Regions from separate parts of the Kribbella sp. NPDC056345 genome, predicted to be linked through region 1. Evidence: riboswitches for the same ligand, from Rfam matches in the RefSeq annotation. Region 1 holds a riboswitch; each other region holds the start of a gene.
What was found. A riboswitch is a leader RNA that binds a small molecule or an ion and turns the genes downstream of it on or off. The one in region 1 is predicted to bind ZMP and ZTP.

Region 1 (2,251 bases):
GTGGTCGTCGTGGTGACGTGCGCGTGCGGTACCGGATCGAAGTCGCCGGTGAAGACCTTGCCCGCGACCAGGCCGGCGAAGTGTGCCATGTCGACCATCAGGGTCGCGCCGACCTCGTCGGCGATCTCGCGCATCTTGGCGAAGTTCACCTTGCGCGGGTACGCCGAGTAGCCCGCGATCAGGATCAGCGGCTTGAACTCACGCGCCTTCCGGGCGACCTCGTCGTAGTCGAGCAGCCCGGTCTCGGGGTCGGTGCCGTAGGAGTGCTGGTTGAACATCTTGCCGGAGATGTTCGGGCGGAAGCCGTGCGTCAGGTGACCGCCGGCGTCCAGCGACATGCCGAGCATCTTCTGGTCGCCGAGCGCCTTGCGGAGCTTGGTCCAGTCCTCGTCGGACAGGTCGTTGACGTGCTTGGCGCCGACCTCGGCCAGCGCCGGGGACTCGATCCGCTGGGCCAGGATCGCCCAGAAGGCGACCAGGTTGGCGTCGATCCCGGAGTGCGGCTGGACGTAGGCGTGCGGGGCGCCGAACAGTTCACGGGCGTGGTCGGCCGCGGTCTGCTCGACGGTGTCGACGTTCTGGCAGCCGGCGTAGAAGCGGTGCCCGACGGTCCCCTCGGCGTACTTGTCCGAGAGCCAGTTGCCCATCGTGAGCAGGGTGGCGGGGGAGGCGTAGTTCTCGCTCGCGATCAGCTTCAGCGAGGAGCGCTGGTCGGCCAGCTCGGCCTTGATCGCACCCGCGATCGTCGGCTCGACGGAGGCGATCACCTCGAGCGCGTTGCGGTAGGCGGCCGACGCCTTGGCAGCATCGAAGGGTTGAGTCATCGTTGTCTCCTGCGGTTGCAGTGTTCGAGGCACCCAGGCGCACGGTGCCAACGCTTTTCGCTCCCCGGTGGTACTCCACCTCAGCGCGCCAGTCGCGACCCGCTCACCCTATCGTGCGCTCGACGATCTCCCGGAACGGTGTCGTGCGTGGCAGCGTCCCGAACACCCCACCCCAGTCCCCGGCCAGCCGCGACGCCACGAACGCGTCCGCCACCGCCGGTGTCGAGTACCGCACCAGCAGCGACGCCTGCAAGCACAAAGCCATCCGCGCCGCCAACCGCCGCGCCCCCGCCTCGTTAATATCCGCCAACCCCTGCAGTACGTCGTTCACGGCCGCATCCAACCGCTGGTCCGCACCCTGTGCCGCACCAACCTCCAGCAGCCAGGCCTCCAGCGACTCCGGCCGCCTCAGCGCGCGCAACACATCCAGCGCATTCACATTCCCCGACCCTTCCCAGATCGAGTTCAAAGGCGACTCCCTGAAGAGCAGCGGCAACCCCGACTCCTCCACAAACCCGTTCCCACCCAAACACTCCAGCGCCTCCGCCACCATGAACGAAGTCCGCTTACAAACCCAAAACTTGGCCAGGGGTAGAGCAATCCGCCTGAACGCCGCCTCCCGTTCGGGGCTGATGGGTCCGGCTGCGCCGGCCTGCTGGGAGGGATGGGAGCCGAGGCCAGCACCATCGCCCAGGGCGTGCGCCGCGCGCCGCTCCGCTTCCGAGCGGGCTATTTCGCGATCCGCTCCTTCCCCCTCACCGCGTGCAGTCGACGCATCTGCGGCCGCCGCCAAGCGCATGGCTAGGGCGGTGGCTGCTTCGCTTTCTATGGCTAGGTCGGCGAGGACGTTGAGCATGGCGGGTTTGTCGGAGAGCAAACCTCCGAAGGCGGAGCGGTGGTGGGTGTGCCAGGTGGCTTCTAGCAGGGCTCGTCTTTGGAGGGCGGCTGAGCCCAGGACGCAGTCGAGGCGGGTGGCGGCGACCATTTCGATGATGGTGCGGACGCCGGCGCCCTCGTCGCCCAGGCGGTAGCCGACGGTGCTGTGGAACTCGACCTCGCTGGAGGCGTTCGAGCGGTTGCCGAGTTTGTCCTTCAGGCGCTGGAGCGCGAACGTGTTCCGGTTGCCGTCAGCAAGCACCCGTGGGACCACGAAACAGGTCAGCCCGTCCGGCGCCTGGGCGAGCACGAGGAACACGTCGACCTGGGGTGCCGAGCAGAACCACTTGTGCCCGTCGAGCAGATACTCCTCGCCGGTCGGCGTGGCCGTGGTCAGGTTGGCCCGCACGTCGGAACCACCCTGCTTCTCCGTCATCCCCATCCCGGCCAGCACGCCACGCTTGGCTGCGCCGGGCAACCGTCGTACGTCGTACTCGGTCGAAGCCAACCGCGGAATCCACTCGGCCGCGAGCCGCTCGTCGGCCCGCAGT
Region 2 (2,251 bases), on a different contig from region 1:
AGCCATATGTACGGCGCCTTCGCCGAGCTGGGCCCGCTGGAGCACCACGCCCTCGACACCACCGACCAGTCAGCGGCTGCTACAGCGGAGGTTGTCCGTCGCGGGGTCGCTGCCGGCATCTACCGGCTGCACTGATAGCGGTCAGTGGCGGAAGAGGCGGACGTTGGTGGGGGACCAGGTGATGCCGTGGGTGGTGCAGGCGGCGGCTACTTGGTCGGAGCGGATGGAGCCGGCGGGTTCGGCGATGTGGGTGACGCCGAAACGGGCTGCCTCTTCGACATTGTCGGGGAAGGGGAGAGCGCCGTCGGAGACCATGGATACCCCGGTCAGACGCGTGGTGGAGCGGCGGGACCACCACCCGGCGGCCTTCTGACCAGCCAGGCGGGTGCAGTCGACGCGGGACTGCTGGCCGGCGCCGATGCCGATGGCCATGCCGTCCTTCAGGAGGGCGACGGTGTTGGACTGGGTGTAGCGGACGACGATGAGGCCGAGCAGGAGATCGCGGGCCGCGGAGTCCGGCAGGTCAGGGGACAACAGGTCGCGGGTCAACGGCAGGGAGTCGCGTTCCTGGGTCAACCGGAGACCGTACAGCTCACGCACCTCCTCACGCGGAGGCTCGAACACCGGATCCGCCTCCAGCACCAAGTACGTGCCGCGCTTCTTCGCCGCCAGCACCTCGACCACACCAGGCGCGTAGCCCGGCGCGATGATCCCGTCGCTCACGACGCCCTTCAACACAGCGGCCAGCTCAGCGTCCACGGGATGCGAGACCGCCACGAAATCGCCGTACGACGACTTGGGGTCGGCGTCCCGGGCGCGCCGGTACGCGTCAGCGACCGACGTACCGAGGGCTGCGCCGGCCGGGGAGACATGCTTGTACGACGCCGCTGCAGGCGCCCCGAAAACAAGAGCGACCTCCCGGACCAGCTGCCAGCCGGTGAGGGCGTCGAGCACGTTGACATACGACGGACTGCCCGCCACCACGGTGAAGGGTGCGGCCGAGCCGACGGCTGTCATCGAAGCGGCCTGGTGTGGATTCATCCCATAACGCATGAGCACCTCCGGAAGGAGGCGCCCAGGCGGACGACGCCACGTAGCTGTCCGCTCCCCGGTGGTGACCCACCCTCGCCAGTCGCGGTAGGGCACAGGCTATTGCAGGAAGGTGCAATTCCGAACCAGAGAGGTCGGAGGAGTCTTACCATCCGCGAATGGGGTTCTTCTCGCGAAAGGGGGCGTCAGGGGTCGATGTGTCCGGGCTGAGGCTGGATCAGGCCTGGCTGGACGACGACCTCGACGCGGCGTACGCGGCGGTCCGGCAGGGAGATCTGTCGACCGGGCTGGCCCTGCTCAAGGTGACCCCGGCGAATACGAACCTGCGGTCGATCCGGGCCACCGGTCTGGCGAAGGCGGCGGTCGGGCGGAGCGAACAGCTGGAGCTGCGGCTGGAGGCATACCCGAAGGATCCGGATCTGCTGCTCTGGTTCGGGCAGACACTGGTGTTCGAGGCGTGGGCGGTGCGGACCGGGCAGCGGGCGAAGGACGTGTCGGCGCAGCGGTTCGCGACGTTCCACGACATTCTGCGTACGGCGGCCGCGGTGCTGCAGGACGCGATCGTGGCGGCCGCGGATGACGCGGTGCCGTGGGAGGTGCTGCAATGGGCGGCCCTCGGATTGCAGGCGGAGCTGGAGGACAAGGCCGAGATCTTCCATGCCGCGCTGATCCGGCACCCGGGCAGCTACGCGGCGCACACCGGCCGGGTCCAGGTGCTGGCGAAGAAGTGGTCCGGTCTGGAGCTGGCCGAGCTGATCGACTTCGGTGATGCGGTGGTGGCACGGGCGCGGCCGGGCAGTGTGCTGTGCAGTATCGCGGCCCATGTCTTCAACGAGGTCTGGCTCGAGGTCGCCTCCGACAAGGGCCCGCCGCGCGTGCAGCGCATGAAGCGGTACGCGCGCGAGGTCAGCGGCCGCCGCTCCGAGCTAGTCGCGGCCCGGGACAAGTGGTGGAACGACGCCCGTACGCCGGACCCCGCGGACGTCTCGGCCAACGGTGCGATGGCCTTCGCGCTCAAGTGGACCAGCGCGAAATCCGAAGCGATGGAACACGCCTGCTGCACCGAGGGCCGGATCGAGAGCGTCCCGTGGGGCTACGTCGGCGGTGTCACCGGCTTCGCCGAAGCTCTCTCGAAGCGGATGGCCTAGACCTTCTCCGCACGGAACACCATCAGCCGGGACGACGGCCCGAACTCTTCACC
Region 3 (2,251 bases), on a different contig from region 1:
CTCCTCATCGAACTTACTTCACAACGTAGACAGCCTAGGCCAGACCGGCCACGGACTGGACAGCCGTCTCGGATTGCGCTGCAGCGGCGTCGACCGTCTGCTCCAGCAGCAGCGCGATGGTCATCGGCCCGACCCCGCCCGGCACCGGAGTGATCAGGCGCGCCACCGCGCTCGCCTCCTCGAAGTGGACGTCGCCCACGTTGCCTTCGTTGTATCCGGCATCGATCACGACCGCGCCCGGCTTCAGCCAGTCGCCGCGGACGAAGTTCGCCTTGCCGACCGCGGCAACCACGATGTCCGCCGTCCGGACGATCTCGGGCAGGCCGACGGTCCGCGAGTGGGTGTAGGTCACGGTCGCATCCGATGCCAGCAGCAACATCCCGGCCGGCTTGCCGAGGATCGGGCTGCGGCCGATCACGACCGCGTGCGCTCCGGCAATCGGTACGTCGTACGCCTCGAGCAGCCGCAGGATCCCACCCGGCGTACAGGACCGGAACCCGGGCTCACCGAACGCCATCGCCGCGAACGCGTGCATGGTCACCCCGTCGACGTCCTTGGCCGGATCGATCGCCTCGAACGCAGCACGCTCGTCGATGTGCCCCGGAACCGGGTGCTGCAGCAGGATCCCGTGCACCTCGGGGTCGTCCGACAGCTTGGTCAGCTCGGCGACCAGCTCGGCGGTGGTGGTCTCGGCCGGCAGTACGACGCTGCGCGAGCCGATCCCGGCCTTCTTGCTGCGGTTCTGCTTCATCCGCACGTACGTCGCGGACGCGGGATCGTCACCGACCAGCACAGTCGCCAGACACGGCTGCACGCCGGTGGATTCGCGCAGCTTCTCGGCGCGGGCGGCGGCGTTCGTCACCATCTCGGCAGCGAGATCGGTCCCGATCATCAGTTCGGCGGTCATGCGCACACTCCTCCGGGCATCGATTCGAGTGCCCAGGCGCGCGACAAGGCCGGAACCTGCCCGGCGGCCGGATCGTCCGGCAGACCGCTCCCCGGTGGTACCCCACCTCAACGCCAGTCGCGGTCCGGGGACGAGTTTACCTGCCGGCAGGCAGAAGCCCTGCTCCCCCGGAGGAGAGCAGGGCTCCTTCACCTCAGCTGATCAGCAGCCGCTGGTCCACACGTGCGAGTCGTAGTCGTTGTCGTCCATGTTGACGTCGATCGTCTCGCCGCGGTCCATGCAGAAGGCGAACCCGCCGTGATTGACGTCGTAGTAGATCGCGACGACGTCCTCACTCGCCGGGGTGCCGTTGTTGAACATCGACTCGGCGTCGTCGTGCATGTTGTTGTCACCCCACCAGCTGTCGTCGCCCTCCCAGCTGGCCAGGGTGCCCTTGTAGTTGTCGTCCGCCCAGGCGCAGAAGTGGCTCCGCGGGCAGTCGCCCAGATCGGTCGTCGCGGCCTGGGCCGAGGTCGTCGGGACCAGGATGCCGAGTACGGCGAGGGTGGTGAAGGCTGCCGTCTTCGCGGCGGTGAGTCTCACCATCATGATTCCTATCTCTGTGAGGGGTGACTATCGCTTCCCCAGGACCGCAACGGCCCGGGGCAGTGCGGACCGCTCCAGGGCGTCGAGATCCTGGAGCTCCCGCCGATGTTCGGCGGTGATCTTGGCGAGGTGTTCGGCCTCGAGTTCGCGCAGCGCCCGGCCCGCGGGGGTGGTCGTGGCGCAGGTCGCCTCGGCGACGGCGGTGTCGCGCCCGGTCCCGCGATCCTTCGCAAGGCCGCGGAGTTGCCCGGGGTTGTCGACGGGATAGCCGCGGTCCCGCATGCAGTCGCTCCACTGCTTCATCGCTGTGCTGAAGCGGGCATCGTCGCGGACATCGGCATAGACGGCGAAGATCAGCTTGTCGGACGTTCGCCGTACGACGAACCAGCGCGGCAGGTCGCCGTAAAGCTCACGCCGGGCCTCCGCGATGCAGCCTCGGTCGCTGGCGGACAGACGCGGACCACTGGGCAGCTCGACGGACAGTTGCTTGCCCTGGCCCAGCAGTGTCCGGGCGTACTGTGCGTGCCGTTCGTCGGACAGTGAGTCCAGGTACGGATCCGGTCGCTTCTGGGCCGGCCGGTCGTAACCGTTGGTCCGGGCCCAGGCGATGTCGTCGATCAGGAACGGGAACCTGCGATCGATGGAAACGGCCGGCAGCGCCTGCTCGTCGTACCGGAAACCGGCCGCCGTCATGCACTTGCTGATGAGACGTTCTTCAGCCTGGTGCAGCAGAGCCTTCTGCTCGGTGCTGACAGGTGC

Region 2: linked by a shared signal. The riboswitch ahead of ACFCV3_RS29720 (5-aminoimidazole-4-carboxamide ribonucleotide transformylase) and the one ahead of ACFCV3_RS42400 (glycine hydroxymethyltransferase) in region 1 are both predicted to bind ZMP and ZTP.
Region 3: linked by a shared signal. The riboswitch ahead of ACFCV3_RS11145 (bifunctional 5,10-methylenetetrahydrofolate dehydrogenase/5,10-methenyltetrahydrofolate cyclohydrolase) and the one ahead of ACFCV3_RS42400 (glycine hydroxymethyltransferase) in region 1 are both predicted to bind ZMP and ZTP.

What each region holds. Positions count from the first base shown of each region.
Region 1 covers NZ_JBHJQQ010000031.1:8,919-11,169, forward strand. Annotated here, with positions in the region: gene ACFCV3_RS42400 (glycine hydroxymethyltransferase) at 1-824, opposite strand, end outside; ZMP/ZTP riboswitch at 849-930, opposite strand; gene ACFCV3_RS42405 (acyl-CoA dehydrogenase family protein) at 928-2,251, opposite strand, start outside.
Region 2 covers NZ_JBHJQQ010000009.1:154,670-156,920, forward strand. Annotated here, with positions in the region: gene ACFCV3_RS29715 (AAA family ATPase) at 1-135, shown strand, start outside; gene ACFCV3_RS29720 (5-aminoimidazole-4-carboxamide ribonucleotide transformylase) at 142-1,053, opposite strand; ZMP/ZTP riboswitch at 1,067-1,146, opposite strand; gene ACFCV3_RS29725 (hypothetical protein) at 1,209-2,198, shown strand; gene ACFCV3_RS29730 (class I SAM-dependent methyltransferase) at 2,195-2,251, opposite strand, start outside.
Region 3 covers NZ_JBHJQQ010000003.1:20,514-22,764, forward strand. Annotated here, with positions in the region: gene aroH (chorismate mutase) at 1-8, opposite strand, end outside; gene ACFCV3_RS11145 (bifunctional 5,10-methylenetetrahydrofolate dehydrogenase/5,10-methenyltetrahydrofolate cyclohydrolase) at 35-907, opposite strand; ZMP/ZTP riboswitch at 931-1,038, opposite strand; gene ACFCV3_RS11150 (peptidase inhibitor family I36 protein) at 1,109-1,495, opposite strand; gene ACFCV3_RS11155 (hypothetical protein) at 1,520-2,251, opposite strand, start outside.